One region of the Gottfriedia sp. NPDC056225 genome, then DNA from elsewhere that is predicted to be linked to it. Evidence: predicted binding sites of a transcription regulator. Region 1 holds the regulator's gene; each other region holds the start of a gene.
The links. The regulator Rex, encoded in region 1, represses fermentation and respiration genes when NADH is low (regulators of the CRP and FNR family bind a similar motif). The targets are predictions, from matches to a motif close to TTGTGAAATATTTCACAA.

Region 1 (8,068 bases):
TTACTTTATTTTAGTATGTCATCTATATAGTTAACCACGAAGTGTAGTCTATTATTAATTACATTTACCAAAGGAGAGAGTATGACGATGTTACTTTAAATATTAAATACCGCCTTTAAGAGTGATTCTGATTACCGCCATAATAATTGCTCCTATTATTAAACGTATAGTCCAACTAGTGTTACTTTCAATTCTCTCAATTTTTTGTTCAACTTTTCTAAATTGTACTTTCTGCAACGGCTAAACGTTCCTTGATATCTGCAATTTTTTCCTGTAATTCCTTAATTTCGTCTATCTTATCCCCTCATTTCTATTAGCTTGTCCTCTACTTAATATATTCTGAATTTACTATATTGGTTAATGGAAAATAGTAGGAAGGTAATATAAATTAAAAGTATTTTTATCATTGAGGTTCAATATGGTATAAAGTAAGCTTTAAACTTTATTATCTTTTTTTTCTTTCAAATTAAAAAACCACTTCCATTTAGGAAGTGGTTATTTTAATTGATATTGTAACAGCATCACAAAAATGTGAGGCGACTTATTACATCATGCCGCCCATGCCGCCCATACCCATGTCAGGCATTGCTGGAGCATTTTTCTCAGGGATGTCAGCTACTACTGCTTCAGTTGTTAAGAACATAGCTGAAACAGATGCTGCGTTTTGAAGTGCAGAACGTGTAACTTTAGTTGGGTCAACGATTCCTTCTTCAATCATGTTTACCCATTGTCCGTTAGCAGCATTGAAACCAACGCCAACTTCCGCACCTTTTAATTTTTCAATGATTACTGATCCTTCTAGACCAGCGTTTGTAGCGATTTGACGAACTGGAGATTCAAGTGCACGTAATACGATGTTGATACCAGTCGCAATGTCACCTTCTGCTTCAATTGCAGCTACTTTATTGTATACGCTCATTAATGCAGTACCACCACCAGCTACAATACCTTCTTCAACTGCAGCACGTGTAGAGTTTAATGCATCTTCAATACGTAATTTGCGTTCTTTTAATTCAGTTTCAGTTGCAGCACCAACTTTGATTACTGCTACACCGCCAGCTAATTTAGCTAAACGCTCTTGTAATTTTTCGCGATCGAATTCAGAAGTAGTTTCTTCTAATTGAGCACGGATTACACCGATACGTTGTTGGATCGATGCTGTTTCACCAGCACCTTCAACGATTGTAGTGTTTTCTTTTGTTACTACAACTTTTGAAGCGCGACCTAATTGAGTGATGTTAGTTGTTTTAAGATCTAATCCTAATTCTTCTGTAATCACTTCACCGCCAGTTAAGATTGCGATGTCTTCTAACATTGCTTTACGACGGTCACCAAAGCCAGGAGCTTTAACAGTAACTGCGTTGAATGTACCACGTAATTTGTTTACGATGATTGTTGCTTGTGCTTCACCTTCAACATCTTCAGCAATGATTAATAGTGGCTTACCTTGTTGAACAACTTGTTCAAGTACCGGTAAGATTTCTTGAATATTTGTTACTTTTTTATCTGTAATTAAGATATATGGGTTTTCTAATTCAGCAACCATTTTCTCTGAATTTGTAACCATGTATGGTGAAGAGTATCCGCGGTCAAATTGCATACCTTCTACTACTTCTAATTCAGTTGTGAAGCCTTTAGATTCTTCAAGTGTAATAACACCGTCGTTACCAACGCGCTCCATTGCTTCAGCGATTAATTGTCCAACTTCTGGATCTGCTGAAGAAATTGCAGCAACTTGAGCGATTGACTCTTTACCTTCAATTGGTTTAGAGATTGTTTTTAATTCTTCAATTGCTACAGCAACTGCTTTTTCGATACCTTTACGGATACCCATTGGGTTTGCACCAGCAGTTACGTTTTTAAGACCTTCACGAATCATAGCTTGCGCTAAAACTGTCGCAGTAGTTGTACCGTCCCCAGCAATCTCGTTCGTTTTGCTAGCAACTTCTGCAACTAATTTTGCACCCATGTTTTCGAATGCATCTTCTAATTCGATTTCTTTTGCGATAGTAACACCATCATTTGTAATTAATGGAGAACCGAATTTTTTCTCAAGAACTACGTTACGTCCTTTTGGTCCTAATGTTACTTTTACAGCATCAGCTAAAGCGTCTACACCACGTAACATTGCGCGACGAGCTTCTTCACCAAATCTAATGTCCTTAGCCATTGAAATGACCTCCTTATAATTTAAAAAATTTATTTTTTAATTTAAGTATTTTATTTTATTAACCTATGATTGCAAGAATATCGTTTTCACGAAGTACTAGGTATTCAGTACCACCGTACTTAACTTCTGTACCTGAGTATTTAGAGAAGATAATGCGGTCACCTACAGATACTTCTAAAGCAATGCGCTCACCATTTTCAAGTACACGTCCAGTACCTACTGCAACAACTTTGCCTTCTTGTGGCTTTTCTTGTGCACTACCTGGTAACACGATACCGCTAGCAGTTTTTTCTTCAGACTCAACAAGCTCAATTACAACACGATCACCTAATGGCTTTAACATGTGTAATACCTCCTCAATAATCAAATCATTATTTTTTAGCACTCATTAATATTGAGTGCTAACACAATTAATAGTTTAAATAATATTAAAAAATTTTGCAAGTCTGAAGCAGGCACTTTTCTTGTCGAAATATATTAAGTTTTATCTTTACAATTAAATGTAAAATAAAAAACGAAAATTTCTTTTAAGAAACTAAAGAAACGAGTAAAATAATGTACATGTTGTTATCAACCTTTGGGTTATGAAAAATATCAACACAAAGGAGCTATCTTATTGAAAACTAGAGATTTATTGATTATCTTAACTTATGCTGTTATTCAATATTCGGCGGCATTTGGGGTTCCCTATTTATTAAATAGTAATTTATACGCTGGAGTGGAAAAGAAAACGGCTTCTCTTGAAGCGGTGGCCTTATGGAGTTGTATTAGCTTCATAACTGGTTTAATTATTATACTGATTTTATTACATAAGCCCATTTTTGAAGGAATGAAGAATTTTAAGCATAACTATCGTACAATATTAAATTGGGTAATTTTAGGTTACTTCATTACGATGGCAACTCAAATTGTGTGTAATATCATTTTAATTTATGTATTCAATTTACATACAGGCTCCGAAAATACTCAAAATATCTTAAATATCGCTAAACTGAATCCTGCATTTATTATTATACCAAGTCTAGTAGCACCGATATTAGAAGAGATAATTTTCCGCCGAATCATTTTCAAAAGACTTTATAATCGCTTACCATTTATTATTTCTGCTGGGATTAGTTCAGCAATATTTTCGTTTATGCATGGCGACTTACCATTCTTTTTATCTTACTTCCTAATTGGTTTCGTATTTTGTTATTTATACAAACGTACAAATTCAATTATCGTTCCAATTTTAACACACATGTTAATGAACACATTTGTAGTTTTTCAGCAGTTAAATTTACATTAAAGAAACCCCCAATAATTTGGGGGTTTTTAAATTAATCTAAATTTATTGTTGTAAAAAATATGCCAATGTTTGTAGTTCAACCGCTAGGTCTATATGATGAATACGAATATGTTCTGGTACACTAATTCGAGCAGGAGTAAAATTTAAGATTCCTCTTATATTTTTTCCATTTAATCGATCTGCAATTGATTGAGCTACAGGTGCAGGTACAGTTAAAATAACGATTTGAATATCATCATTCATTACGTCTTCTAAATTATCTAAATTATAAACAGGTACTCCACCAATTTCAGTTCCAATCTTATTTGGATCAATATCAAATGCCATTTCAATTTTAGTATTATTATTTTTTATAAAATTATAGTGTAAGAATGCAGTTCCTAAATTACCTACACCAATTAATGCAACTTTCATCACTTCATGTTGGTTAAGCGCTTTCGAGAAAAAAGTTAATAAGTAATTTACGTTATATCCATATCCTTTTTTTCCAAGTGCTCCAAAATAAGAAAAATCTCTTCTAATCGTAGCGGAATCTACCTTTACTGCTTCACTTAACTCTGCTGAAGAAACTCTTTGTTTACCTGATAAAGACAAATTCTTTATAAAACGGTAATATAAAGGTAGACGTTTAGCAGTAGCTTGTGGAATTTTAATTTGTTCCGAGTCCATTTTTTAATCCCCCACTTACTGTAATTCTTTTTACTATGGTGTGTAATTTAGCTTTACTTTAGTTATAAAGTACTTGTTCTAATGTAAAATATACACTATATTTAAGAATTTTGACAGTCTACAGTTACTCAGATAAAAAATTTTGCAATGAGGTGTTATCCATGATTCTTTTACAAGTAAATAATGTCTCAAAGTATTTTGGTAGTGACATTATTCTTTCAAATATAAAATTAGAAGTTCAAACGAATGATCGAGTTGCGATTGTTGGTCGTAATGGTGCTGGAAAATCTACATTACTCAAAATAATTGCTGGTGAATTGTCTTACGACGGAGGCGAGATAAATAAGCCTAAGGACGTTACTGTAGGCTACCTAGCCCAAAATACTGGATTACAAAGTGATCAAACGATATGGGAAGAATATTATTCTGTTTTTAATCATTTAGTTGAGATGCAGGAAAATATGAGAAAATTAGAAGTAAAAATGACTCAAGAAGAAGTCTATTCTAATCAGTCTGTTTATGACAAGATTATGAATGAATATGATCATCTTCAATATACATTCAAAGAAAACGGCGGTTATCAGTTTGAAGCAGATATTCGTTCAATTATTAGTGGCTTAGGTTTCAGTAATGAAGATTACGAAACAAAAATTTCTTCGTTAAGCGGTGGGCAAAAGACAAGACTTGCTTTAGGTAAATTATTATTAACAAAGCCTGATTTATTAATACTGGATGAGCCTACAAATCACTTGGATATTGATACACTTAGTTGGTTAGAGCGTTATTTACAATCTTATCCTGGTGCGGTATTAATTGTATCACACGATCGATATTTCCTTGATCAAGTTGTAAATATTGTTTATGAAATATCTAATCGTAGGCATCAACGTTTTGTTGGTAACTATAGTAAATATCTTGATTTAAAAGCTGCTCAATATGAACAAGAGCTTAAGCAGTTCGAAAAACAACAAGAAGAAATCTCTAAGCTTGAAGATTTTGTACAACGTAATATTGCACGTGCCTCAACTACAAAAAGAGCACAAAGTCGTAGAAAACAACTTGACAGAATGGTTCGATTAGACAAGCCACTTGGAGAAGATTCTTCAGCTAATTTTTCATTTGCAATTGAAAAACAAAGTGGAAATGACGTCCTTTCTGTACAAGATTTATTTATTGGATATAACCGCATCCCTACAATTGATCACACAATGAAGTTTGTATTGAACCGAGGAGATAGTGTTGCATTAGTCGGGCCAAATGGTGTTGGAAAGTCGACATTACTTAAGACGATTATTGGTGATTTAAATAAATTACAAGGAACAATTGATTTTGGTGCAAATGTTTCGGTCGGTTACTATGACCAGGAGCAAGCTAAGCTTACATCTAATAAAAGAGTATTAGATGAACTTTGGGATGATTATCCATTAAAGCCTGAACAAGAAATTCGAACAATATTAGGGAATTTTTTATTTTCTGGCGATGATGTGACTAAAATCGTTACCTCTTTAAGCGGTGGAGAAAAAGCAAGATTAGCATTAGCAAAACTTATGATGAAAAAAGCTAATTTTCTAATTCTTGATGAGCCTACCAACCATTTGGATTTAGATAGTAAAGAAGTTTTAGAAAATGCTTTATTAGATTATCCTGGGACTATTTTGTTTGTATCACATGATCGTTATTTTATGAACAGATTATCCACAAAAACTTTCGAACTAGCAAAAGAAGGATTATCAATTTATCTAGGTGATTATGACTATTACCAATTTAAGAAAAACGAAGCATATGAGAAAGAACAAGCTGAAAAAGAAGTTATGTTAACACAAGTTAAACAATCATCTCAACCAGTTTCCGATTATCAACAAGACAAAGAATTAAAGAAAAAACTTCGTCAAACTCAGCGTCGTATTGAGGAGATTGAAAGCAATATCTCGCAATTTGAGCTTGATATAGAAACAATCGAACTAGAACTATGCAAACCAGAAGTTTACGGTGACTTTCAATTAGTACAGGAATTAACAAGTAAGAAAAATGATTTAGAAGCTAAGTTAATAGACCTAATGGAAGAATGGGAAAACTTACAAGAGTAATGATTAAACGGATATGCTGATCGCTATCCGTTTTTTCTTATCTACATTTTTATCCACATATCATTTGCTACAATTTAGCTTTTACACAGGTTTATACACATTATCCACAGAAAACCAGCAATGTTATACACATTTTTGTGCACATAGTTTAATAAGTTTTTAACAAAGAAAAAGTACTTATCCACATTTTATTAAAAAAATTGTGAATAAGTACTTTTTACATATTCTCTAAATCTAAGCCAGGGTTCCCGTTTAGTGCCAAATTACCTAGTTTCCCTTGCTTTAATCTGATAAAAGCAGCTGCGCCGATCATCGCTGCATTATCCGTACAAAGTGATAATGGTGGTATAATTAATTCTATATCATTTAAGTCATTCATCTCATTTTGTAATGAAGCTCTTAATCCTTTATTAGCTGCTACTCCACCTGCTAATAAAACTTGTTTTACATCATATTCTTTTGCAGCTTTAATCGTTTTTGAAACAATTACTTCAATTACACTTGCTTGGAAGCTGGCCGCTACATCAGCTGGCGATACTTCCTCACCTCTTTGTTCAGCATTGTGCATATAATTAATAACTGCTGACTTTAAACCACTAAAGCTAAAATCATAACTACCTTCTTCTAACCAAGCTCTAGGAAATGGAATATTTGCAGTTCCTTCTTGTGCTAGACGGTCGATATGTGGACCACCTGGATAAGGCAATTTAAGCGTTCTAGCAACCTTATCATAGGCCTCTCCTGCCGCATCGTCTCGTGTTTCTCCTATTACTTCAAAAACGCCATCTTCCTTCATATAAACAAGCTCTGTATGCCCACCAGAAACTACTAAAGCTAATAGTGGATATAGTAAAGGCTGTACTAATTGATTGGCATATATATGACCTGCAATGTGGTGAACACCTATTAGAGGTAATCCATGAGCAAAGGCAATTGCTTTTGCAGCATTTACTCCAATTAGTAATGCACCTACTAGTCCTGGACCTTCTGTAACTGCAATGGCAGCTAAATCCTCATAGTTAATCTGTGCTTGCTCCATTGCTTCTTCAATTACCACAGTTATTTGCTCAACATGTAAACGTGAAGCAACTTCAGGTACTACTCCACCAAAACGTTTGTGTATATCGATCTGTGTTGCTACTACATTACTTAGAATTTCATTTCCATTTTTAATAATAGCTGCTGAGGTTTCATCACAACTTGTCTCTATAGCCAGTATTAAACAATTTTCATTCATCATTTCAAATTCACCCACATCACTAATGCATCCTCAAAATTATCTGTATAATAGCTTTTTCGAATCCCACCGTCTTGGAATCCTAGCTTACGATACAGTCCCATTGCTACATGATTCGATACCCTTACTTCTAATGTTAATGTTTCTGCTCCAAGGTTTTTAGCAGTTTCCATTACTGCTCGAAGTAACTTTTCACCTAGACTCTTCCCTCTATAGTCCGGTAAAATAGCTATATTTGTAATATGTCCCTCATCAATGACTACCCATAATCCACAATATCCAATTATCTTCTCATCAACTTGAGCAACTAAATAGTTCGCAAATTGATTTGAATATAGTTCATTATAAAATGCATCATATGTCCATGGTGTTGGGAACGATTTTTTTTCAATTTCCACTATTTGCTCTAAATCTTCTTCTTTCATTTTCCGAAAAGCAACCGATGAGATCATAATATCCTCCTACTTTTCTTGGCTAGCTAGCCAATTAGCTTCTGCTTCTGATAATCTTAAATATTCTGGTGAAAAATTGTGTACTGATTCTTCACTTTCTTCTAAACTACATGTAAACAGTTCACTTGGTCTCTGATTATTCATACTAGCATTCACAAAAACAGC
Region 2 (8,068 bases), on a different contig from region 1:
TAGATATGTTAGTTGGCATAAATTTGGCTCTGATGTCATTCCGAAAGAAGGATCAAAAGCAAAAACTATTTTGAAAATCGCAGAAGAAAATGGATTTAAGCAGGAGGATATCATCTTTTTCGGAGATGGAATGAACGACATCGAACTGATGGAACACTCAGGAGTTGGGGTTGCAATGGGAAATGCCGAAACAGAAGTAAAAGAAAAAGCCAATTTAATCACAGATAGTTGCGATGAACATGGAATTTACAATGCTCTTAAGAAAATGTTATTAATATAATATATGGTGAGATTATTAAAGAAAAAATTAACTAATGGATGAATTAGTTAAATAACTTCCTCGACTAAAAAACTGCAAAAATAAACAGGATTGTCTAATTTGACAATCCTGTTTTTCAACATCTTTTATAATAATCCTAAAATAATTAATTAACGTCAAATCTTGTCTCCTCTTTAACACACCCTACTTATACTAAATCATATAATGTATTTTCTTTAAATTTCGTTTTATCCGGTGGAAAAAGCCAAATTGTTTATAATTAACTTGGAACATAAAATCCTTTTTTTACCCCTTTTTTCAAACTCCATTCCTTCGATGAACTCCAACCTTTATTCCCATTTATAATATAATTCATTAGAAAGAAAATTGAGAATTATTTTATATTTAAAACTCTTAAAATAGTTATTGCATTTTAGACTCAAAATTTAATAGAATACTTTTAATATAGTTTTTTACAACTAAATATAAGCTAATTAAGTTCAGTCACTTTTATTTTAAAGTGATTCTTAATACGCTCGTATAATTTTGGAAATAAACGGTCCAAGAGTATCTACCAAACTGCCGCATAGTTTGACTACGAGAGATATGACATAACATAATCTCTCCTATTTTTAGGAGGAATAACCAAATGAACTTACATGAAATGAAAACATCCACAAAGGCTGAAAAAGCTGACTTTTTAATAAAAAATGGAAAAATTATTAATGTATTTACGAAAGAAATAATAGAGGAATCGATTGCCGTTACTAATGGAATCATTGTTGGAATTGGTGAATATGAAGCGAGTGTAGTAATAGATGCAGAAGGTAAATATATTTCACCAGGTTTCATTGATTCGCATGTTCATATCGAGTCCTCTATGGTTTTACCTAGTGAATATGCAAAAACAGTCCTACCACATGGAGTTACGACTGTCATTACAGACCCTCATGAGATTGCAAATGTTGCTGGGGTTAATGGGATTAAAATGATGTTAGATGCTTCGGAAAATATTCCATTAGATGTTCGGGTGATGCTACCATCCTGTGTTCCTGCAACTTCGTTAGAGCGTGGGGGAGCGGTACTTTATGCAGAGCATTTAGAGCCATTTATGAGTCATCCAAGAGTGTTAGGTTTAGCAGAAGTAATGGATTATCCTTCTGTTATGACGATGGAAAAACAGATGATGGATAAATTAAATTTAGCACATAAGTATCAAAAGCCGATAGATGGTCATTTAGCAGGACTAACTAAAAATGAAATTAACGCATATTCCTATGCTGGTATTTCAACAGATCATGAATGTACAAATGTTCAAGAAGTACTTGAAAGACTTAGAGTAGGGATGTATGTTGCATTTAGAGAAGGGTCCGCTGCAAGAAATCTAAAGGATTTATTACCTGCAGTTAATGAAAGAAACGCAAGGGGCATTATGTTTTGTACTGATGATAAACATTTAGACGATATTATGAAAGAGGGTTCGATTGATTTTTGTATTCGAACAGCAATCGAATATGGGATTCATCCAGTAACTGCCTATTCAATGGCGACCTTAAATCCAGCTACTTGCTATGGTTTAAAACAAAAAGGTGCAATAGCTCCTGGATATGAAGCAAACTTTGTATTTTTAAGTGATTTAGAATTAGTAGAAATTACTGATGTATGGTGTAAAAATGAATTTACAGTAAGAAATAGTCAAAATACCAATTTTATAAAAAATGAAGAGTCAAAATTGATTGAATCTAAATTAAGCTTAGGTGATATAAAGATTGAAGATCTTGAGTTGAAAACAGACTCAAAAACGCTCGCTAACATTATTGAAATTAATCCTAATAGTATCGTTACAAATCATATAATTGATAAAATCACGATTGAAAATAATTTATTCAAGCCAAGTGCAAAAGAAAACTTATGTAAAATAGCAGTAATCGATCGCTATCATTCAGAAAAAGAAATTGGTTTAGGAATTGTTAAAGGTCTAAATCTAATTGATGGAGCGATCGCAACGACCATTGCTCATGATTCTCACCAACTAATCGTTGCCGGAATGAATGATGATGATATGTATGTTGCGGTCAAAACAATTGAAGAAATGAACGGTGGAATTGTTGTCGTATCTTCGGGAAAAGTAATCGCTAAATTATCATTACCAATTGGAGGATTAATGAGTAATCAGTCTGCAGAAGAAGTAGAAGCAGGTTTACATCAAATTGAGAATTCATTGCTAAAAATCAGACCTAACAATACGTTTAATGCTTTCTTAACTTTATCTTTCCTTGCATTACCTGTTATACCGAGTATAAAAATTACGACTAAAGGTTTATTTAGTGTAAATGAATTTAAATTTATTCCTGTTTTGGTTAATGAGTAAAATAGAATACTGTACTAAATGAGACTCCGAGAATTGGGGTCTTTTTGAAGTTTAAACAGTTTGATAGGTCACATTACCTAAAATTAAATTTGAATTTTTAAATAGAATTGATGAAATTCTTATACAATAGTAAATGAGAAATATTCGATAAACAATCAGGCTAAAATGGTTTGAGGAGAAGAATGCATGTCAGAAGTGATTTTTAACCATTTAAGAAATGTCCCACTCTTTAAAGGCCTTACAGATGTAGAGCTTCAATCTATTGTGGACATTTCATATACAAGAGAATATATTGCAAAATCATTCGTCTTTATGCAAGGAGAAAGTCTAGACAGAGTATTTTTTATCCATTCCGGTAAAATAAAAATACATATAAATGATCTGTCAGGGAAAGAGCAAATTGTTTCGATTCCACAAGCTGAAGAAATGTTTCCTCATGTTGGTTTATTTCTTAAAGGTACTTTTCCTGCACATGCTGAGGTTATTAAAGCTGCCAAATTAATTGTTTTACCAATTGCAGATTTTGAGCTAATACTAATTAAACATCCTGAATTATGCATTAAATTATTTAAGTTTCTTAGCGAAAAGATTGTTGATTTACAAGCGAGGTTAATTGAACAAACACTACATAATTCATACGACAAAATCACCATGTTATTACGACGACTATGTAAGTCAAATGGAATACCATTAAATAGTAATCAATTTAAAATAACAACCCATTTTACCAATCGTGAGCTTGCAAATATGATTGGTACATCAAGGGAAACGGTTAATCGAACAATCAATCAATTAAGAAAAAAAGAAGTAATTAGCATGGATACTGAAGGTTTTTTTATCATAAATTTAGACAAACTCGAAAATGAGCTGTATTAAGAATAAGAAAAAAGGCATATGAAGTTAAAGTTCATATGCCTTTATAAGTTTTCACAAATTTTTAAACCCGTAATATTTGATTAATCTCTTTCGATTACTCGATTAAATAAGATATTATTTTCTAAATGGATATGTTGGAACGTATCAGCCTCAAGAGACTCAAGTCTTTGATAGACAAGACGATAAGTTCCACAAGCTTCAACTGGAGGAGTAAAGTCATTCGTAATTTCACGTAATTCCTTTAAGATATTACCAGCAGAGTTATGGTCACCTTCTAATTCGTCAACGATTTTATTTAGTTTATTACGATTTTCAGCAGTTGGATTTTGTTCATGCTCTAATATTAGCTTAAAGTCTACTGTTTCTTCCTTCCAAGTATGTTGTTCCAGTTCTGTTTTTAAGTCAAAAAATAATTTGTGTAAGCGTACTAAATGAGGATGAGATTGACCGTGAACCCGCATTACTTTCGTTACATATGGGCTTAAAAGTGGTAATTCTTCGTTTAAAAAGCGATGATGTTTGTTCACAATATGAGCAATTAATTCTTTATTTGAAGCTTTATTATAATCAATATCTGCTTCGTTTATTTGTTTAGATTCATGATAAAGTGTATTTAATTTTGTTAAAATCTCTTCAACGTTCAAATTTTTTTCTTTAATCGCTTCAATTAGTGGTCTATTACCACCACAGCAAAAATCAATTCGATATGATTTAAAAAGGTCACTAGCCTTTGGAAATTCGGTAACAATCTTGCTAATTTTATCAAATTGATTATATGGTTGATTCATAAAAAAGCCTCCATCATTTTTTTTTCTAACTAGAAAAAGAATAACAATTTGAGGAACTATTTTTTGTGATATAAATCACAAGTTTGCATTTTTATATTAAAGTGAAAATATGAAAAGTAAATAAATTATTTGTAGATTTCTTTAGTGTCAAGGTGTACAGACAGGAATTTAAAAAAACTCTGGTTCAAAAGAGTATATGTCATTTTGTTGAATTGTTCACATAGTGGACAAAGGATAAGATTTTTGTACTTGGTTTAATCACTAAAACTGAAATATACATGTAAACAGATTGAAAAATGACTCAAGCAATTCTTGAGTCATTTTGTTTTTTTTAGGGTTAATTCTATTCAAATCAACAAAATCTATAATGAAGAAATTCTTATATACTGGACGAATTATAAAGACGAACTAAATGTGAAGAGTATGTATTACAAAGCATAAGGAGAGATTGTGTTGAGTGATAAGATAGATTTTTCAGAAAAAATCCATATAGGTGAATTGATTGCAGTTTCAAACGTGTACGGATTAACGCCATATACCCTTCTTTTAGAACTTGAAAAAGGTACGATTGAAGTATTTCTTTCGATAAATGAATTTAACGGGAAATATAGTGATACGACAGATCTAGACTGGTGTCAATTAAATAACGGAAAGGTTTTTCTAAAAAAATGAATGACTAAAATTAAGTTCTGTTAATTTTAAAATTTCACATTGAAAACAACTCGATAAATTAATAAACTAACTAATCAGGTAAATACCCTATCTAAAAGGTAGGGTTTGGATTAAACGTTTTTGATGATAACTTAAGTTCTTTTATTTAATACGATTTCACCAAACATGGCTAATTGATCATTATTTAGACTTTCTTTATCAATTGTTGGCATGACAACAGATAGTAGGAAATTAACCTCATTATTTAATCGATGAATCTCTTCTAACAATTCAATTTGTATGCCTTTCATTTCGCTCATTACCTCTAAAAACAAATCTTCTTTATTCTGATTTAATTCATTCAGTTTACTACTCATATCAAACACCTCCAAAGAGATTATTCGTTACATAATATTCAATATCCTTTTTGTATTAAGCATTTTTAACATTTCTATAAAGTAAAAAACTCAGCCAATAATTTAATTTTGGCATGAGTGGGATTTTTCATTTTAAAAAAGTACAAATTTTCTCGCTTTTATGTAGTATTCATTCTCCAATATTATCTTCAAACCATTCCTGCAGGTCTTTTAAAGATGTAAAGGAAAAAATTTCTTCACCATTTTGTCCATTATCAGTACCAATATTACCCCTTAAAGTAATTTGACCTTCTTCTCCAGAAATTAAGATTGCATATGGATGGTTTAAATTAATAAATCTCGCATCTAAATTATTATCAATCCAATTTTTACTACTTAAAAATGCTTCATAATGATCCATATTGATTCCTCCTATCGATGATATTGTTCCAACTTATAAAAAAAATACGCAAGAATTTAGGTTTATAAGGCGTAAAGATCCTTTTTTTAGTCCGTTTTTTTGTATGGGGTCAATCGCCAGCAAAAGTATAATTAAAATTGCCAATAATTTCCGTATATAGAAGTTGAAAATAGAAAATTATAGAAAAGACAATGCTGCAAAAAAGGGGGGGCTTATTTGATTCGAAATAAACATAAATTGCTAAGAACGTTTAAGTCAAAAAAGAATGACGAAATAAATGTTCGACAAGATCCCCTATATGACAATTATGGTCAAAATATCGAAGCACTCGAATTAATTTATGATAATTGCTCAGACGTAATTTTCCGTTCATTTTTACTATTTGGAAATACTAGGGCAACGATTATTTATATTGAAGGCCTAACAGATAAAGAAGGAATTGAAAATTTTGTTTTAGTGCCACTAATGGAAAAAGTATCAACCACAGAACAATCAATAAATGATGTAATTGATGATAAAATTCCAGTTTCTAAAGTGAATAAGGTCATTTCATTTCAGCAATGCATTGATTCAATTTCATCTGGCAATCCAATTCTTATATCAGAAGGTGTAAAAGCTGGGTTTTCTTTAGGGCTTGCAAAGTGGGAAAAACGCTCAATAGAGGAACCAACAGCTGAAGTTGGCATTAAAGGACCTCGAGAGGGATTTAATGAGTCGATAGAAATTAGTAAATCTCAATTACGTAGAATTATTAAAAGTCCTTCACTTAAAATGCTATCGCTGAAAATTGGGCGCTATACGAATACGACAATTGTTATTACCTACATAGAAGGAATTGCAGATCAAACGCTAATCGATGAAATCGTTAGTCGATTAACAGGTATTGAAGTAGATGGAATTTTGGAAAGTGAGTACATTGAGGAATTGATTGAAGATAATCCTTTTTCGCCTTTTCCACAGATTTTGTCTACTGAACGTCCAGACGTAGTTTGCTCTAATTTACTTGAGGGAAGGGTAGGCATTTTAGTTGAAGGAACGCCGTTTTGCTTAATTGCTCCAATTTCATTTTTTTCATTGATTCAATCACATGAGGATTACTATCAACGATTTATCGTTAGTTCAGCGATCCGATGGTTACGCTATTTATTCCTTGGAATTTCGCTTTTGCTTCCATCATTTTATGTTGCGATTATGACTTTTCATCAAGAGATGGTACCAACTAATTTGTTGCTAAGTATGGCAGCTTCTCGAGAACCAATTCCTTTTCCATCAATTGTAGAAGTATTGATTATGGAAGTTTCATTTGAAGCATTGCGGGAAGCAGGAGTTCGATTACCTAAGCAAATAGGAGCGGCCGTAAGTATTGTAGGTGCTTTAGTAATTGGTCAAGCAGCTGTTCAGGCAGGTTTGGTTTCTTCACCAATGGTAATTGTAGTGGCGATTACTGGAATTGCTTCATTCATGTTGCCTCGTTATATTGCAGGGATTGCGATTCGTTTGCTCAGATTCCCGATGATTTTGCTTGCTGGTTCATTGGGGTTAGTTGGAATTATGTTAGGTATAATTCTAATCGTCATCCATTTATGTAGCTTACGTTCATTTGGTGTTCCATATTTAGCTCCACTGGCTCCGCTTAAAACTGAAGAACTAAAGGATGTCTTATGGAGAGCACCATTTTGGATGATGGATACACGTCCTCATCTCACAGGAAAGACTAATTTAAATCGTCAATCCGACGGACAATCACCAAAAAATGATAAATGAAATAGCCTTTAGTAAAAAATTTAAAGGAAAGACGAAAGGAGAATCAATTAATGAAACGTGTTCTCTATTTGTTATCCTTATGTGGATCGATTTTATTGTTAAGTGGTTGCTGGGATCGATTGGAGATAAATGATTTAGCCATTGTCACTGCAGTTGCCATAGATCGAGTAGATGATAAAACAATTGAGCTTTCAACTCAAATAATTATTCCGAAAGACTTAAGTTCTGGTAATGGACAAGCCGGAGTAGGTCAACAAAGTTCATTAACTGTTGTTAGATCTCAAAAAGGAAAAAATATTGCCGATGCAATCTCAAAACTGCAAACGAAATTACCGCGTAAAATATTTTGGGGACAGTGTGAGGTATACATTTTTAGTGAAGAATTAGCTAAAAAAGGTGTAAAAGAGCAAATGGATTTTTTACTTCGTCATCCTCAACCAAGGGAAAGAGCCTATTTATTCGTAAGTAAAATTGATCCAAAGCAAATACTCCAGATGTCTACACCAATAGAACGGTATTCAGCTGAAACAATTATGGGCTTATCTGATTTTCGATTTTCAATGCAAGTCGATTTGCAGTCCT
Region 3 (8,068 bases), on a different contig from region 1:
CAACAAGATATTTTCGATAAAAACTATCCTGTACAAGAATTAAGAACTCATGTAGGAATGGTATTCCAAAAACCAAATGTATTTCCTAAGTCAATTTGGGAAAATGTTGCTTACGGACCAAAAATTCATGGTATTAAAGATAAAGCCTCATTAAATGAAATTGTTGAAAAAAGTTTAAAAGGTGCTGCGATTTGGGATGAGGTTAAGGATCGTTTACATGAGAACGCACATGGCTTGTCAGGGGGACAACAACAACGTTTATGTATTGCACGCTGCCTTGCAATCGAACCTGATGTTATTTTAATGGATGAGCCTACTTCGGCATTAGATCCTATTTCAACTTTAAAAGTTGAAGAATTAATCAATGATTTGAAAAAGGATTTTAGTATTATTATCGTGACTCATAATATGCAACAAGCAGCACGTGTTTCTGATAAAACTGCTTTCTTCTTAAGCGGTGAGGTAGTTGAGTTCTCAAATACAAATAAACTATTCTCGACTCCTAAGGATAAACGCACAGAAGACTATATTACTGGACGATTCGGTTAATAGAAGGGGAAATGGTGGCAATAATATGAGAAATCAATTTGAAACAGAGTTAAAATCATTACAAGAAATGATCATCGAGCTAGCTGAGAAAACAAAAAAAGCTGTAGTTAAGAGTATGGATGCATTTCGAACTGAAAATATTGAATTAGCTTTAGAAGTCATTGATGAAGATGATCGAATCGATAAATTAGAAAAAGAAGTTAATGAATTAATTTTAGTCATAATAACAAGACAACAGCCAGTTGCAGTGGATTTAAGAAGAAACTTAACGGCAATTAAGATTGCTCATGACCTTGAACGAGTTGCAGATTATGCTGTAAATATCGCAAAGTCGACAATTCGTATTCGTAGCCGTCAAGAAACCTTACCTATAGAAAATATCGAAAAGATGCATGAACTTGGTTTAGATATGTTAACAAAAGCTTCAGAAGCATACCGAACTGAAGATTTACAAGCTGCAAAAGAGATTGGTGAAATTGATGATCTAGTTGATGAGTTATATGGAACGACTGTACGAAATTTAATGTCGAGTATTGTTGAGTCGCCTGAGCATGTTGCAAATATTTTGCAAATGGCATTCATTTGTAGATATCTTGAAAGAATTGCAGATTATGCAACTAATATTGCAGAGAACATTTACTATTTAGTAAAAGGTAAGCATTATTTATTAAATCAATAAAATAAAAAAGGGTGTTCAGTTCTAATTTTACTGGACGCCCTTTTGTCATATTTATGTAATATTAAGCATACTTCTTTAACTAGTATAACATATTGGGGTGGTAACAAATGAAGGTTGTTATTTTAGCTGGAGGATACGGTCAAAGGCTTTTACCAATTACTAACAACATTCCTAAACCACTATTACCAATCGCAAATAGAGCGGCAATTGAGCATTTATTATTACATCTAACAAGATTGGGGTTTAATGAGTTTATTATTCAGCTTCATTATATGTCCCAAGCTATAATTGAAACAATTAACGCGATGAAATTAAAAAATGTTTCAATTGATTATATTATAGAAGAAAAAAGCTTAGGCTCAGCTGGTTGTTTACGATTATCTAAGCATTTTCTCAATGAACCCTTTCTATTAGTGAATGGTGATATTTTATTTGATGGAGAAATTAGAGAGGCATTAAAGAATCATTTAGAAAATAAAAGTAAATTTTCTATGTTTGTAAAACAAGTTGAAAATTGTGGGTCTTATGGAAATGTAAAAGTGAAAAATGGACAAATAATCGATTTTATTGAGAAGCCTAATGAGGGTAGTGAAATTAGTAAACTAGTAAATACCGGAATTTATATTATGAGTCCGGAATTATTATTTCAAATTCCAGAAAATCGATATTTTGACATTAGTAACGACCTAATTCCTTTAATGTTAAAAAATAATATTAGATTGAATGCATATCATTTAGAAGGCTACTGGATTGATTATGGAACTCCTAGACGTTTTGCAAAGCTAAATGTAGATTGGATTGAAGAAAAATTAAACTTGCCTATTCCGGCCGTTCAAATATTACCACGAATTTTTTTAGGTGAGCATGTAACGATTAATAATAATGTAAAGATTGTTTCTCCAGTAATTATTGGCAATGATGTTACGATCGAAGAAAACTGTGTAATTGGTCCATACGTATCAATCAGCTCAAATATTAGAATCGATCAGGGGAGCGTTTTACAGCATCAAGCAGTCTTTCAAAAATATACTCTGAATTATGAAAATAAATTTGTACATAATTCAATAAAAAAAAAATCAAAAGAAATGCAATGAATCAATAAAAGGTATGGAAATTATCGTGAAAGAATGTTATTATATACAAGTCTGATTATGTCACTATGTCAGGAGGGAAAATAAAATGCGCGTAAATATTACTTTAGCATGTACAGAATGCGGAGATCGTAACTACATCACTACTAAAAATAAACGTAATAACCCAGACCGTCTTGAGCTTAAAAAATATTGCCCAAGACTTAAAAAAGTTACAGTTCATCGCGAAACAAAATAAACAGTAGGAATTTTCCTACTGTTTTTTTTTATATAAAAATTTATAATCTAATTAGAAACGTCATTTTACTATTTAATCCTATTTATAGAAACTTTAATCCTGACCTTAGGAGGCCATAATGGAAAAAAAAGACATAAGAAATAATATGATGAAAAATTTGAAAAATATATCATCATTGGACAGAGAGAAAAAGTCGAAGCAAATTATAGAAACATTAATTAGTACAAAACAATTAAAGGATGCAAACATAATTGCAACAACGATGCCGATGGAGCACGAGATAAATACTAAGTATTTAATAGCTAATTGTTGGAATGAGAATAAATCGGTTGTTGTACCGAAATGTAATCACAAAACAAGAGAAATGGATTTTTATAAAATCAGTTCGTTTGAAGATTTAAAAGAAGGCTATTTTGGTATACAGGAGCCGATTGAAGAAAATTGCGAAAAAATAGAAAAGGAACAGATTGATTTAGTAATTGTTCCTGGAGTAGCGTACACATTAAAAGGAGATCGATTAGGATATGGCGGCGGTTATTACGATCGGTACTTAGAAGACTATAATAAACCTCTTTTAGCTTTAGCGTATGATATTCAAATCGTTAATGAGCTACCATCAGAGAAACATGACATTAAAATACCTTTAATCATAACAGAATCAAAAATAATACAAGCTTTCCAATAAGTGCATAAAGCGACACCTTTTGTTTAAAATAAATGATGAATTAAACCGATATTCCTTAAAGAAAATTGGTTTTTAATGTTTATTGTAACAAATTTGTAAAATGTTTCACAAACTTTAAGCGGATATACATATATAATATAAAAGTCCCAATGACTTACACTTTTATAACACTAATGAGGTGGATTTAATGTTACAAAAAGAAATTAATCGTGTCGCACTTATTGGTACAGGCGCAGTTGGAGCCAGTTATGCTTTTGGAATGTTAAACAAAGGTATTGCCGAAGAATTAGTTATGATCGACTTAAACAAAGATAAAGCAGAAGGAGATGCGATGGATTTAAGTCATTGTTTACCTTTTGTCAGTTCTAGAACAAAAATCTGGGCTGGAGATTATAGTGATTGTAAAGATGCAGATTTAGTCGTTATTACAGCTGGAGCTGCACAAAAGCCTGGAGAAACACGACTAGATTTAGTGGTTAAAAATTGCTCAATTTTTAAAGGCATCGTTGGAGAGATTATGGCTTCTGGTTTTGATGGAATCTTTTTAATCGCTACGAATCCAGTTGATATATTAACTTATGCAACATGGAAATACTCTGGGTTACCGAAAGAAAGAGTAATCGGATCAGGTACTAGTTTAGATACTGCACGTTTTAGATATATGCTAGGGGACTACTTTAATGTTGATTCTAGAAATATCCACGGGTATATAATAGGTGAGCACGGGGATAGTGAACTTCCTGTTTGGTCACAAACAACTGTTGGTACTTCACCAGTGCACCATGTTTTAAAGAAAAATCCGAAATATAGTCAAAGAGAGCTTGATGAAATCTTTTTAAATACACGTGATGCTGCATATCATATTATTAAGAAGAAAGGTGCAACATACTACGGTATTGGTATGGGGTTAGTTAGGCTAACTAAAGCAATACTTGAAAATGAAAATAGTATTATTACTGTTTCAGCATATTTAGAAGGTCAATATGGAGAAAATGATATTTATATCGGTGTTCCAGCGGTTTTAAATCGAGGCGGAATTCGTGAAATCGTCGAATTAGATTTGAATGAATTAGAACAACGACAATTTAAAAATTCAGTTGAGACATTAAGAAAAACGATGGAACCTATTTTGTAAGCAGTACGAAAAAACCTCTTTCATTTTGAAAGAGGTCTTTTTATAGAAAAAGAAGAATAATTTCATTACGTGTAATTTGAAAAAGATGCTGTCTTTTAATTTGTTATGATAACGATAACTGTTCAGAGGGAGGCTGTTTTGAAAAAAATAAATCGAAAGTTCGTCTGGTTGTTAATTGCTTTAATCACAATTGTTGGACTAGCTCTTTTTATTAAGAACCAAAATAGTATAAACAATGAACCAAAAAATCAAACAGCAAAACGTTCACCAGTGTTCCCAAATTATAATCATACGGCTATAGAAGCTGAGAATGGCTTACTAGAGGTCACAAATCCTAAATCAGATTTAGTATTAGTGAATAAAGAAAGAAAGCTTCCAGATGGATATGGACCTCCTGATTTAATTTATCCCATTGTTCCGTTACATGGTGTAAGTAAAGATAAAACTTTAATGAGAAAAGAAGCAGGTCATGCTTTAGAAAAATTATTTGAAAAAGCTGAATCAGCTGGTATTGAACTGACACCAGTTTCCGCATACCGTTCTTTTGAAAGACAAAAAAGCTTATATAATTATTATGTACAAATTCATGGAGAAGATTGGACACAATCCTTTAGTGCTGTTCCCGGTACAAGTGAACATCAAACTGGATTAGCAATTGATGTATCGTCGCCTAACTTTGGAAATAAGCTAGAGCAGGGATTTGGAAAAACAAAGGAAGGTATATGGTTGGCCAAGCATGCACATGAATTTGGATTTGTCATTCGTTATCCAGAGGATAAGGTTGAAATGACAGGATATGACTATGAACCATGGCATATAAGATATGTAGGAGTCAAATACGCAACCTACCTTTATAAAAATAATTTAGTTTTAGAAGAGGTCATGAAATCAAATCATTAAATACTTAAATAATATATGATTGTTTGGTATTTCACATTGACGAGTAACTGTTTCCAACTTATACTAATTACATATTTAGAAAGATTAAATAGTAGGAGTTAAAAATGAAATCCGTATATGATATTCAACAATTTCTAAAGAATTATGGAACCTTTATTTATACAGGTGATCGATTAGCAGACTTGATGTTAATGCAAGATGAGCTTAAAGAGTTATTTTTAGCAAATATTTTAGATATAAAAGATTTACAAGTGGCAACGTTGATCTTAAAAAAAGAGATGGATGTAATTAAAAATAAGACGGTTTGAAGAAAATCGTTTTTTTTTAGAATCGGATTGCAAGCGATTTCACAACGGAGGGAGAAGGCAAAATGGATAAAATGATTGTAGGCGTAGATTTAGGTGGGACAAGTATTAAATTGGCATTGTTAACAAATAACGGGGAATTCATAGATAAATGGGAAGTGCCGACTGATAAATCAGATAGTGGTAAGCATATTCCAAGAACAATAACAATTGCGATTGAAGAAAAGCTAAACCAAATGAATAAAACAAAAGAAGATATAGCTGGAATCGGTATTGGTGCACCAGGTTCAGTTCGCCTTGAAGATGGATTAATATTTGCAGCAGTAAATTTAGGGTGGGTTAATTTTCCTTTAAAAGAAATCTTAGAAAAGGAATCTGGTATTCCCGTAATTGTTGATAATGATGCAAATATAGCTGCTGTTGGGGAAATGTGGAAGGGTGCTGGAAACGGCGCTAAAGACGTCGTAATGGTGACGCTAGGAACAGGTGTCGGCGGTGGCGTAATTGTAAATGGAGATGTAGCACACGGAATTAGTGGATCTGCAGGTGAAATTGGTCATATAACTGTTCAACTTGAAGATGGAGTACTTTGTAATTGTGGTAAAAGGGGTTGTTTAGAAACAATTTCTTCAGCTACTGGTATTGCAAGAATCGCAAACGAAAAATTACAAAATACGACAAAAGAGACAGTTTTAAAAGAAATTGCAAATGGGTCCCTGGTTACAACTAAGGATGTATTTGAAGCTTATTCAAAAGGTGATGAAGTCGCAGAAGAAATTGTTAATCATGTAATGAGATATCTTGCTCTAGTCTTAGCTGGAGTAGGGAATACATTAAATCCAGAAAATATTATTATTGGCGGCGGAGTGTCAAATGCAGGAGAATTGTTATTGAAACCATTAAAAAGATATTTTGACGAATTTGCATTTACGACAGTTCGTGATTCGACAAAACTTTCAATTGCTAAATTAGGTAACGATGCAGGAGCAATTGGTGCAGCATATTTGGTGAAAAAGTTTATTACTAATGAAATTTAACTTAAATTTAAGGTGCTTCTAATTGAAGTACCTTATTATGTTTATTGTATTGAATTGAAAAAAAAATTAGTTATTTGACGACAGAACCAGTTTATGATAAATTGAATGACGTTAGAAAAAAACCTAGAGGTTACGTCAAATGATTTCTTACAATAATTCATACGATAAATACAATTAGTAGCTAATGATTGTATGAATCATTTAAAAAATTCTTGGTAATAAATACCAATTAAATAGATATGTGAAACGCCAAACATTGTTTATAATAGATTAATAGTCTTAACAAGAGGAGGAACAGAATATGTGGAAAAAGTTTATCAAAAACTTTGGTTTCCCGTTACTTGCTGTATTCCTTTTATGGATTAAAGCAACTTTACTAAGCCAATTTTATTTTGATTTAGAAATTGAAAATTCAATGCAAGAATTTATCTTGATAATTGCACCTATATCTTCATTATTAATTTTTATCGGTATAAGTCTTTTTGCAAAAGGTCCAAAGAGAAATAGAGCAGTTATTTGGATTAGTGCAATTATGTCATTCATTTTAATTGGTGACACAGCGTATTATTCGTTTTTCGATGATTTCGTTACAATCCCAGTTTTATTTATGACGCGCAACTTCGGTGATTTAGGATCAAGTGTTAAAGCAATGATTAGTTATAAAACATTCTTTGCTTTTTCTGATATTTATATTCTAATTATCGCTAATCTTATTTGGGGTAAAAAATTCTTTACTACAGGTAACATCAAAGCTAAAGCAAGAACTGCTTATTTCTTAGGAGCTGTAGCTATTTTCTTAGTAAACCTTGGACTTGCTGAAACTGAGCGTCCTCAATTATTAACACGTTCATTCGATAGAGAATACATTGTTAAATTCTTAGGTTTATACAACTATCATTTATATGATATGGTTATTCAATCAAAAACAACTGCTCAAAAAGCAATGGCTGATGACAGTCAATTAGCTGGTATTGAAAACTTTATTCGTGCGAACGATACAGGTGTAAATGCACAATTACACGGTAAGTATAAAGGTAAAAACGTTGTTGTAGTTTCATTAGAATCATTACAAAATTTCGTAATTGGACGAAAAGTTGATGGTAAAGAAATTACACCATTCTTAAATAAATTTACAAAAGAAAGTTATTACTTTGATAATTTCTACCACCAAACTGGTCAAGGTAAAACTTCTGATGCTGAATTCCTAGTTGATAATAGTTTATTCCCATTAGATCGCGGAGCTGTATACTTTACTAACAGTAGTAATACGTTTACTGCTACTCCAGCTATCCTTAAAAAGGATCAAGGCTATTATACTTCTGTAATGCATTCAAATAATAAATCGTTCTGGAACCGTGATATGATGTATCCAAGTCTAGGTTACGATCGTTATTATAATGAAGCTGACTTTAAAGTATCTGCAGCTACTTCAATTGGCTGGGGTCTGAA
Region 4 (8,068 bases), on a different contig from region 1:
GTAGCGTACCTGCTACTGATTTCATCGCCTTAGTTTGCGCTGAACCACCAACACGTGATACAGAAAGACCTGCATTGATCGCTGGACGTACGCCAGAGAAGAATAAGTCAGACTGTAAGAAGATTTGTCCGTCAGTAATTGAGATTACGTTTGTTGGAATATAAGCTGAGATATCACCAGCTTGAGTTTCGATGAATGGTAATGCAGTTAATGAACCGCCACCTAACTCATCATTTAACTTAGCTGCACGCTCTAATAAGCGAGAGTGTAAGTAGAATACATCCCCTGGATATGCTTCACGACCTGGAGGACGTTTTAATAGTAATGAAAGCTCACGGTAAGCTACCGCTTGTTTTGATAAATCATCGTATACTACTAATACGTGTTTACCATTGTACATAAACTCTTCACCCATAGTTACACCAGCGAAAGGAGCTAAGTATAACATTGGAGCTGGAGATGAAGCAGGTGCAGTTACAACGATTGTGTAATCTAAAGCGCCATGCTTACGTAAAGTTTCAACAAGTCCACGAACTGTTGATTCTTTTTGACCGATTGCAACATAGATACAGATCATGTTTTGGTCAGCTTGGTTAAGGATAGTATCGATTGCAACAGCTGTTTTACCAGTTTGACGGTCACCGATGATTAACTCACGTTGTCCACGTCCGATTGGTACAAGAGCGTCGATCGCTTTGATACCTGTTTGTAATGGCTCATGTACTGATTTACGTGCCATTACGCCAGGAGCAGCGTTTTCGATTGGACGAGATTTTGTCGTTTCGATTGGGCCTAAACCATCAACTGGTTGACCTAATGAGTTAACAACACGTCCTACTAATGCTTCACCAACTGGTACTTGCATGATGCGTCCAGTACGACGAACTTCGTCGCCTTCTTTAATGCCTGTGTAAGGTCCTAAGATGATAATACCTACGTTGTTTTCTTCTAAGTTTTGTGCTAGTCCCATAACGCCGTTAGAGAACTCAACTAGCTCTCCAGACATACATTGGTCAAGACCATGAGCACGAGCGATACCGTCACCAACTTGGATAACTGTACCAACATCACTAACTTCTATTTCAGTTTGGTAATTTTCGATTTGCTTTTTAATCAGCGCACTGATTTCTTCAGCTTTGATGCTCATGCATTTCACCCCTATCTACAAACTATTTTGCGATTAATTCACGTTCGATTCGAACAAGTTTATTTTTTAAGCTGCCGTCAAAAATACGGTTTCCAACACGCACTTTGTAACCACCGATTAATGATGGGTCAATTTCGTTTTTCACACGTATTGAATTTTTACCTAATTTAGAAGCGAATAACGCTCCAATTTTCTCTAGTTCTTCAGAAGACAATGCCGTTACAGAGTAAACTGTTGCATCTGCAATATTACGAGTTTCATTCGCAATTTTTACATACTCAGTTACTAAATTAGAAATAGTGCTTAAGCGTTGGCGATCAACTAATAAACAAACTAGATTTAATACCGTTTCAGAAATTGAAGCAAATGTGTCATTTAAGACAGACTTTTTGCTTTCTTTTGTGATTCCAGGATGTTGTAAAAACTTATTTAATTCTAAGTTTTCTACGTATTCCTTTTTCACTACTTGTAAATCATGTTCAACAGTTTCTACTAAATTTTGTTCAGTAGCTAATTCAAAAAGAGCGTTTGCGTAGCGTTTTGCAACTAATTCGTTACTCATTTAGCTTCGCCTACTTCTTTAAGATATTGATCAAAAATAGCAGATTGGTCTTCAGACTTCACTTCTTTTTCAAGTACTTTAGAAGCAATTAATACAGATAATGAAGCAACTTGTTGTTGAACTGATTGTACTGCAAGCTCTTTTTCACGAGTAATTTCACGTTTAGCGCTTTCTTTCAAGTTTTCAGCTTCTGCTTTTGCTGCTGCAACGATTTCTTCACGTTGTACATCAGCTTGCTTTCTAGCTTTCTCAAGAAGCTCGCGAGCTTCTGTACGAGCAGCAACTAACTCTTGCTTTTGCTCTTCAACTAGTTTCATTGCATCTGCGTTGTTTTTCTCAGCTGAATCTAATTGATTAGCGATGTGATCTTCACGTTGTTTCATAATTCCCATTACAGGTCCTAATGCATACTTTTTCAGAAGAGCAAGTAAAATTAGAAATATTACTAATTGAAACACGACATTGCCCCAAGGTACACCATGTCCTGCCTCAGCTAATACGAATTGTGATCCGTTTAACACAAGCTTTCACTCCCTTCAAGGGTTGTATTTATTTATTTTTTATAACATAGCCCTAATCTCTTACCGACTTGGACTTAACTTTCAAAAGGAATCCTTCAAAACTGAGTGTCATAAAGGAATGGCGAAGTAAATGTGAACACAAACTTCGCCATTTTTTTAATAATTTGTATGATCTTAAGCTTTACCAAATGCCATGAATGCGATAACTACTGCGATGATTGGAAGTGCCTCAACTAATGCAACCCCGATGAACATTAAAGCTTGAAGAGTTGAACGTAATTCTGGTTGACGAGCAACACCTTCTACTGTACGTGATACAATTAAACCGTTACCAATACCTGCACCTAGTGCACCTAAACCTATTGCGATTGCCGCTGCTATTAAAGCCATTTTAAATTTCCTCCTTCTTAATCATAAGAAATATATTTTTTATAATAATTTTAATCTAACTACCAAATTCAAGTGAGCTGTTTAATGCTCGTCCGCCACTTTATGTGACAAGTACACCATCGTTAACATTACGAAGATAAACGCTTGGATTGAACCAACAAATACAGAGAATCCTTGCCAAACAATCATCGGTATTGCTGCCGCGATTGTCCAAATCACACCTGCACCTACACTATCCGCATATGCATGTGTACCCATTGTTGCAAGTAAACCTAATAATACTTCCCCTGCGTAAATGTTACCGTAAAGTCGAAGACCTAGCGTTAATGTGTTCGCTAATTCTTCAATAATTTTTAATGGAAACAAGAATCCCATCGGCTGGAAAAACCCTTTTCCGTAAGCCTTAAAGCCTCTCATTTTAATACCATAATAATGTGATAAACCAACTATAAAGATTGCTAATGATAAAGTAATGACTGGGTCTGATGTAGGTGATTTCCAAACTGAGCTTCCATCGATCGAGATATCGAACGGTAGACCTAACATATTTGAAACAAATATGTACATAAGTAATGTCACACCTAGTGTAAGGAAGCGACCACCAGTTTCCCAATCCATTGTACTGTTGATAAGGCCTTTAACGAAGTCAATAATCCACTCAAAAAAGTTTTGTTTTCCTGACGGACGTATTTGTAGACTTCTAGCGCATGTAACTGCGATGATAAAGACGATTACTGCAGCAATGGTTGTCATTAGAACATTTGTATACGTAAAATCTAAACCAATAAAATTAAAACCTTTAGCTTCGTGTTCCAATTTATTCACCTCTCTTCCTTGCAAAAGACGTTTGATGTATTGCAAAATGTATCATAATGACAAGATGTCCTGTCATTAGTCCCGCAGTTAGTGCCGGTATGCTCACAAAGTTTTCATACCGAAGCGCGATGACCATTGTTAGAGCCACCGCTGAAAGACAAATTACAGTACCTAAAGATCGAACTTTTTGTTGCTTTAAAACTCGGTCAAAGAAGGTATTTATCTTTCTGTGTAGAATCCATATACAATAAAAGCTAGTTACGGTTCCGAGAATATAACCTGTGAAAATCGTTTTATAGTCGGTAAAAGCCCAACCTAAAACGGATAAAGCAATAATATACAACATATCTCGTACAAAGCGTTTTAATTGTTCTTTTTGCATAACTAGTCCCCTGGTGTAAATTGTTTAACTATTTTGAGCGTGCCATAAATGCCAGTAAAAAGACCTAACAATAAAAATATGATCATAAATACTGGTACTGGCCATTTAAAAAATGAATCAATCCATCTTCCTAGAAAGATTCCGATGAGAATAGAACCGACAAGTTGAGCTAAAATTGAAGACATGAGTGTCATTGCTTTAAGAGGATGTTGATTGTTTTTTTTCATACAAAATCCCTCCATGTCAATTTTCATTCTCAAAAAATTGCCAAAAGTCTTATCATGGTTTATTCTACAACAATTGTGTCCTAAAATCTCTAAACATTGAAAACGTTCACAAATTGTTCACAAAACGTTCAAAAAATTTTAATAACATAGTATTTACATGTAATGAAAACCCTTTTAAACATTCATGTTAAGCATACAATATGTTACAAAAAAGTGTCAATTACCTAAATTAAAAAACTATTAAAAATTACTTACCAATTTTTAGTCTTCTACGTAAATCTTCGCGACATTAACGTATGATTCAGTTGCACTTTCATATTGTTTACGTTTATAGAATATTACAAACTTATAAATACCATTTTTAGGAAATTCCTTTAAAACTAATTCTTTTTTGATAATCCCCCTCTTACTATTTTTCTGTTCATCAATTACTCCTAATAAACGAAATGTTTCTGATTCGAAAACGGCGATCTTGTATTCCTCAACCTTACTTGGTAAATACAATTCATATTTGTAACGATTTTTACCTTTAACTCTTCCAAAGTGAAATCCCATTACTGACGGAAAATTTGGTTCTCCTTGTAGTAATAAAAACGGCATTCTTAACTTCTCTTCATCGTTTGTGTTAAATGTAATCGCCCCATCGTAAAAGCCATCCTTTAAAATCTTTGTATTAACTGTAGCGCTTAAAGTTATCTTTTTACTTGTGCGAGCTGGTATTGTAAAAGGCTTTGGTATTACCCATTGTATTCCAGTTGCCGGTTGATTATTTATAGTTGTAATTTGTTTTGGCGCATTTGATTTGTTTGAAATTCTTACGACAAAATCTTTCTTTACTAATCCATCTGTTTTTTTAGTTACTCCGAAAGATAGTGACATTGGAAATAAAGTCGTTTCTGTCTCTAAAGCTTTTTCTATATCTAATCTTCCAGCTCCTTGTTCGTACGCATGATACAACTTTTTATTATTCTTATATAATGGTGTTGCCGTATTAACAAGTACACTTTTTAAATCATCCATACTCCAATCAGGATGCAATTGTTTTAATAAAGCAGCTGCTCCAGCAACATGTGGACTTGCCATACTCGTTCCTTGAAGTGCTAAATAACCGCCTGGAATTGTACTTTTTATTTGTACACCCGGTGCTAACAAATCCGGCTTCATTTGCCAAGTACCAGTTACAGGTCCTCTAGAGCTAAAATCTGCTAGAACATCCACCTTTTTTTCACTTCCGCTTTTAGCTTCTACCTTGCCTTTTTCGATGATTTTTTTAATCATTAAACCATCTTTTCTTGAAATAGTAGCTGAAGGAATCGTAAGCTTTCCTTTGATTTGGCCGATGAAATTTCCATCAACATTGTTATAAACAATTACAGCCTTCGCTCCGGCATCTTGAGCATTTTTCACTTTATCAGTAAACGTAAGCTTACCTCTTTCTAATAAGACGATCTTATCTTTAACTCTTTTAAGCTCACTTTTTTCTCCATATTTTTTAAATACGAATCGGCCATTTAACCCTTTACCCCATTTAACTGAGCCAATCATAGGACTAATAATCGTTTCTTTATTTTTCACATGGATTGACGGGAAAAGTACAGGTGGATAGCTCGCACCAACTGTTAAAGCTTTTGAAGCTGTAGCGGGTGAACCAACAGTCCATAATCCTGGTCCAGAGTTACCAGCAGCAGTAATTGCTAGTACACCTTTTTCTACAGCTTTATCTAGAGCAATACTCGTAGGCCAATCCGGTCCATTTACATCATTTCCTAATGATAAATTTATAATATCTACCTTATCCTTCACTGCTCGCTCAATCGCTGCCATAACAGTCTCAGAAGTACCAACACCACCAGGACCTAGTGCACGATAAGCATAGATTGTCGCTTTTGGTGCGACGCCTTTTCTTTTCCCATTTGCTGCGATTACGCCGGCCACATGTGTACCGTGAAACGTACTCTTTTCTTCAAGCTTAGTTTCCATCGGATCCTTATCTAAGTCGATTGTGTCATATCCCCCACCGTAGTTCGATCTCAAATCTGGATGTTTGTAATCAACTCCAGTATCAATGATCCCTACTTTAACACCCTCGCCAGTAATCTTTCTTCCCCTTTTGTCCTTATAAAGCTGAGCTTCATCGGCCCCTATAAAAGGGATACTATCTTCTAAATGAGCTCTATAAATTGTTACAAAATGCATATCTTGTACTAGTGGCAACTTGGCTAACTGTGATAGCTCTTCAAGAGAACCTGACACAGAAAGACCATAATAAGTTTCAGTATATTGTTGTCTTATTTTTACATTTGGGAAGCGTTCCCCAATATATTTTAATGCTTGTGTGATCATGCCATCTTTAATTGAAATTAAGGCTACTTGTTTTTGCTCTTCATGTGCATTTACAGCATAATTTTTAAACGGTATCAGCAAAAAAACTAAACAAATCATTATTTTAAGAAAGTAATTTTTCATTCAAGTTTGGTTCTCCTTTATATAGATATTTTTCTTTTTAGCTTTCTCACTAATCGTCCAATCATGTATATAAAGGTAATTTTCTCTAGAATCTGTAAATTTTTCAAAACGAAAAAAGACTAACTCTAGGTGAAGCAATTAGCTCACCAAAGTTAGTCTTTTCTTTATGAATAATCATTAATTTTTTAATTCAGGTTGGTTAAATAAGTTAAATCTTTTATTTGTCACAAATGATTTAATTTCATGGATGACAAAATACAGTATAGCAGCACTTAAAACTACAATCCAAACTTTTGAAATCATTGCATCTTGCCAAATTCCTAAAAGCATAAAAAATGCAGGAAGAGTAATTGTAGTCCATGATTGAATCATTGCAACGATTCCTGTATAACGTTCAATTTTCTTTCCTAATACTAATCCAGCAAAGAATAAGTACCATAAATATGCCCACATAACCCATAATAGACCGTTGACAACATCATGGATCATAACAAAATTCACAAATGCCCACAGAACAGACATGATTGAAACCCAAAGAGAAAACCATCCTAAACCCGTTCCGTTAAAGTCTTTTAGGTTTGTAAATCCAACATATAAATAAGTAATACCAAAAAAGAAAATACTCGCAGTATTAAATAATTCCCATTTTCCAGCACCTAAGTGCATTAATAGGTAAAAAGGAAAAACAACCTGTATTGTACCAACAAATAAATTTAATAAAGCTGCACTTTTGGCATTCGCTTTATTTAATAAAACAAGACTATTTAAAAATAGAGTTGCGCCAGATAAAAGCAAACCTACAGTTCCCATAGTGAAATGTTAAAAAGAAAATTGTTCAAGATCAACTTTTTAACTCAACCCTCCTAGATTAAGATTAGAAAAAAAATACAAGCGCTTGATCGAAGTCAAACGCTTGAATTAAATTAATTTAAAACGATACCAACGATAATAGCTGTTAAAACACTTACTAATGTTGCACCAAATAATAATTTTAAACCGAAACGAGCTACCGCATTACCTTGTTTTTCATGTAATCCTTTAACTGCTCCAGCAATAATACCAATAGATGAGAAGTTAGCAAATGATACAAGGAATACTGAAACAATTCCTAATGTACGAGCTGAGAAGTGTTTACTTGCTTTCCCTAAATCCATCATCGCTACGAACTCATTTGAGACAAGCTTAGTCGCCATAATGCTACCTGCATCCACTGCTTCTTTAAATGGTACACCCATAATAAATGCGAATGGAGCAAAAACATATCCTAAAATTCCTTGGAATGAGATTCCAAAAATCATATCAAAAATATTATTGATTGCACCGATTAATGCAACAAAACCAATTAACATTGCTGCAACGATAATCGCTACTTTAAATCCATCTAAAATATACTCGCCTAGCATTTCGAAGAATGTTTGTTTTTCCTCTTCTTGTACAGTTAAGATATCTTCTTCAGGTGTTACAGTGTAAGGATTGATAATTGATGAAATAATAAATCCACCAAATAAATTTAAGACAATTGCAGTTACTACATATTTTGGTTCAATCATTGTCATA

Region 2: ric (iron-sulfur cluster repair di-iron protein) is a predicted target of Rex. The motif match lies at 4,358-4,375, and genes of this name have one in related genera.
Region 3: ACFCYN_RS11735 (L-lactate dehydrogenase) is a predicted target of Rex. The motif match lies at 3,336-3,353, and genes of this name have one in related genera.
Region 4: ACFCYN_RS01290 (AtpZ/AtpI family protein) is a predicted target of Rex. The motif match lies at 4,151-4,168, and genes of this name have one in related genera.

The regions. Positions count from the first base shown of each region.
Region 1 is NZ_JBHJTJ010000066.1:1,329-9,396, reverse strand. It holds gene groL (chaperonin GroEL) at 545-2,170, opposite strand; gene groES (co-chaperone GroES) at 2,229-2,513, opposite strand; gene ACFCYN_RS23030 (CPBP family intramembrane glutamic endopeptidase) at 2,787-3,458, shown strand; gene ACFCYN_RS23025 (redox-sensing transcriptional repressor Rex) at 3,501-4,127, opposite strand; gene ACFCYN_RS23020 (ABC-F family ATP-binding cassette domain-containing protein) at 4,289-6,214, shown strand; gene tsaD (tRNA (adenosine(37)-N6)-threonylcarbamoyltransferase complex transferase subunit TsaD) at 6,432-7,451, opposite strand; gene rimI (ribosomal protein S18-alanine N-acetyltransferase) at 7,451-7,903, opposite strand; gene tsaB (tRNA (adenosine(37)-N6)-threonylcarbamoyltransferase complex dimerization subunit type 1 TsaB) at 7,913-8,068, opposite strand, start outside.
Region 2 is NZ_JBHJTJ010000062.1:4,874-12,941, reverse strand. It holds gene ACFCYN_RS22735 (Cof-type HAD-IIB family hydrolase) at 1-280, shown strand, start outside; purine riboswitch at 776-877, shown strand; gene ade (adenine deaminase) at 909-2,630, shown strand; gene ACFCYN_RS22725 (Crp/Fnr family transcriptional regulator) at 2,817-3,506, shown strand; gene ric (iron-sulfur cluster repair di-iron protein) at 3,587-4,294, opposite strand; gene ACFCYN_RS22715 (hypothetical protein) at 4,748-4,966, shown strand; gene ACFCYN_RS22710 (hypothetical protein) at 5,098-5,322, opposite strand; gene ACFCYN_RS22705 (hypothetical protein) at 5,492-5,722, opposite strand; gene ACFCYN_RS22700 (spore germination protein) at 5,939-7,486, shown strand; gene ACFCYN_RS22695 (Ger(x)C family spore germination protein) at 7,537-8,068, shown strand, end outside.
Region 3 is NZ_JBHJTJ010000014.1:85,449-93,516, reverse strand. It holds gene pstB (phosphate ABC transporter ATP-binding protein PstB) at 1-549, shown strand, start outside; gene phoU (phosphate signaling complex protein PhoU) at 575-1,228, shown strand; gene ACFCYN_RS11750 (nucleotidyltransferase family protein) at 1,336-2,322, shown strand; gene rpmG (50S ribosomal protein L33) at 2,408-2,557, shown strand; gene ACFCYN_RS11740 (5-formyltetrahydrofolate cyclo-ligase) at 2,676-3,242, shown strand; gene ACFCYN_RS11735 (L-lactate dehydrogenase) at 3,430-4,377, shown strand; gene ACFCYN_RS11730 (M15 family metallopeptidase) at 4,516-5,277, shown strand; gene ACFCYN_RS11725 (YqgQ family protein) at 5,382-5,585, shown strand; gene ACFCYN_RS11720 (ROK family glucokinase) at 5,648-6,619, shown strand; gene ACFCYN_RS11715 (LTA synthase family protein) at 6,921-8,068, shown strand, end outside.
Region 4 is NZ_JBHJTJ010000001.1:265,012-273,079, forward strand. It holds gene atpA (F0F1 ATP synthase subunit alpha) at 1-1,147, opposite strand, end outside; gene ACFCYN_RS01265 (F0F1 ATP synthase subunit delta) at 1,170-1,709, opposite strand; gene atpF (F0F1 ATP synthase subunit B) at 1,706-2,230, opposite strand; gene atpE (F0F1 ATP synthase subunit C) at 2,405-2,620, opposite strand; gene atpB (F0F1 ATP synthase subunit A) at 2,702-3,436, opposite strand; gene ACFCYN_RS01285 (ATP synthase subunit I) at 3,438-3,818, opposite strand; gene ACFCYN_RS01290 (AtpZ/AtpI family protein) at 3,821-4,045, opposite strand; gene ACFCYN_RS01295 (S8 family serine peptidase) at 4,307-6,511, opposite strand; gene ACFCYN_RS01300 (AmiS/UreI family transporter) at 6,689-7,321, opposite strand; gene ACFCYN_RS01305 (NupC/NupG family nucleoside CNT transporter) at 7,435-8,068, opposite strand, start outside.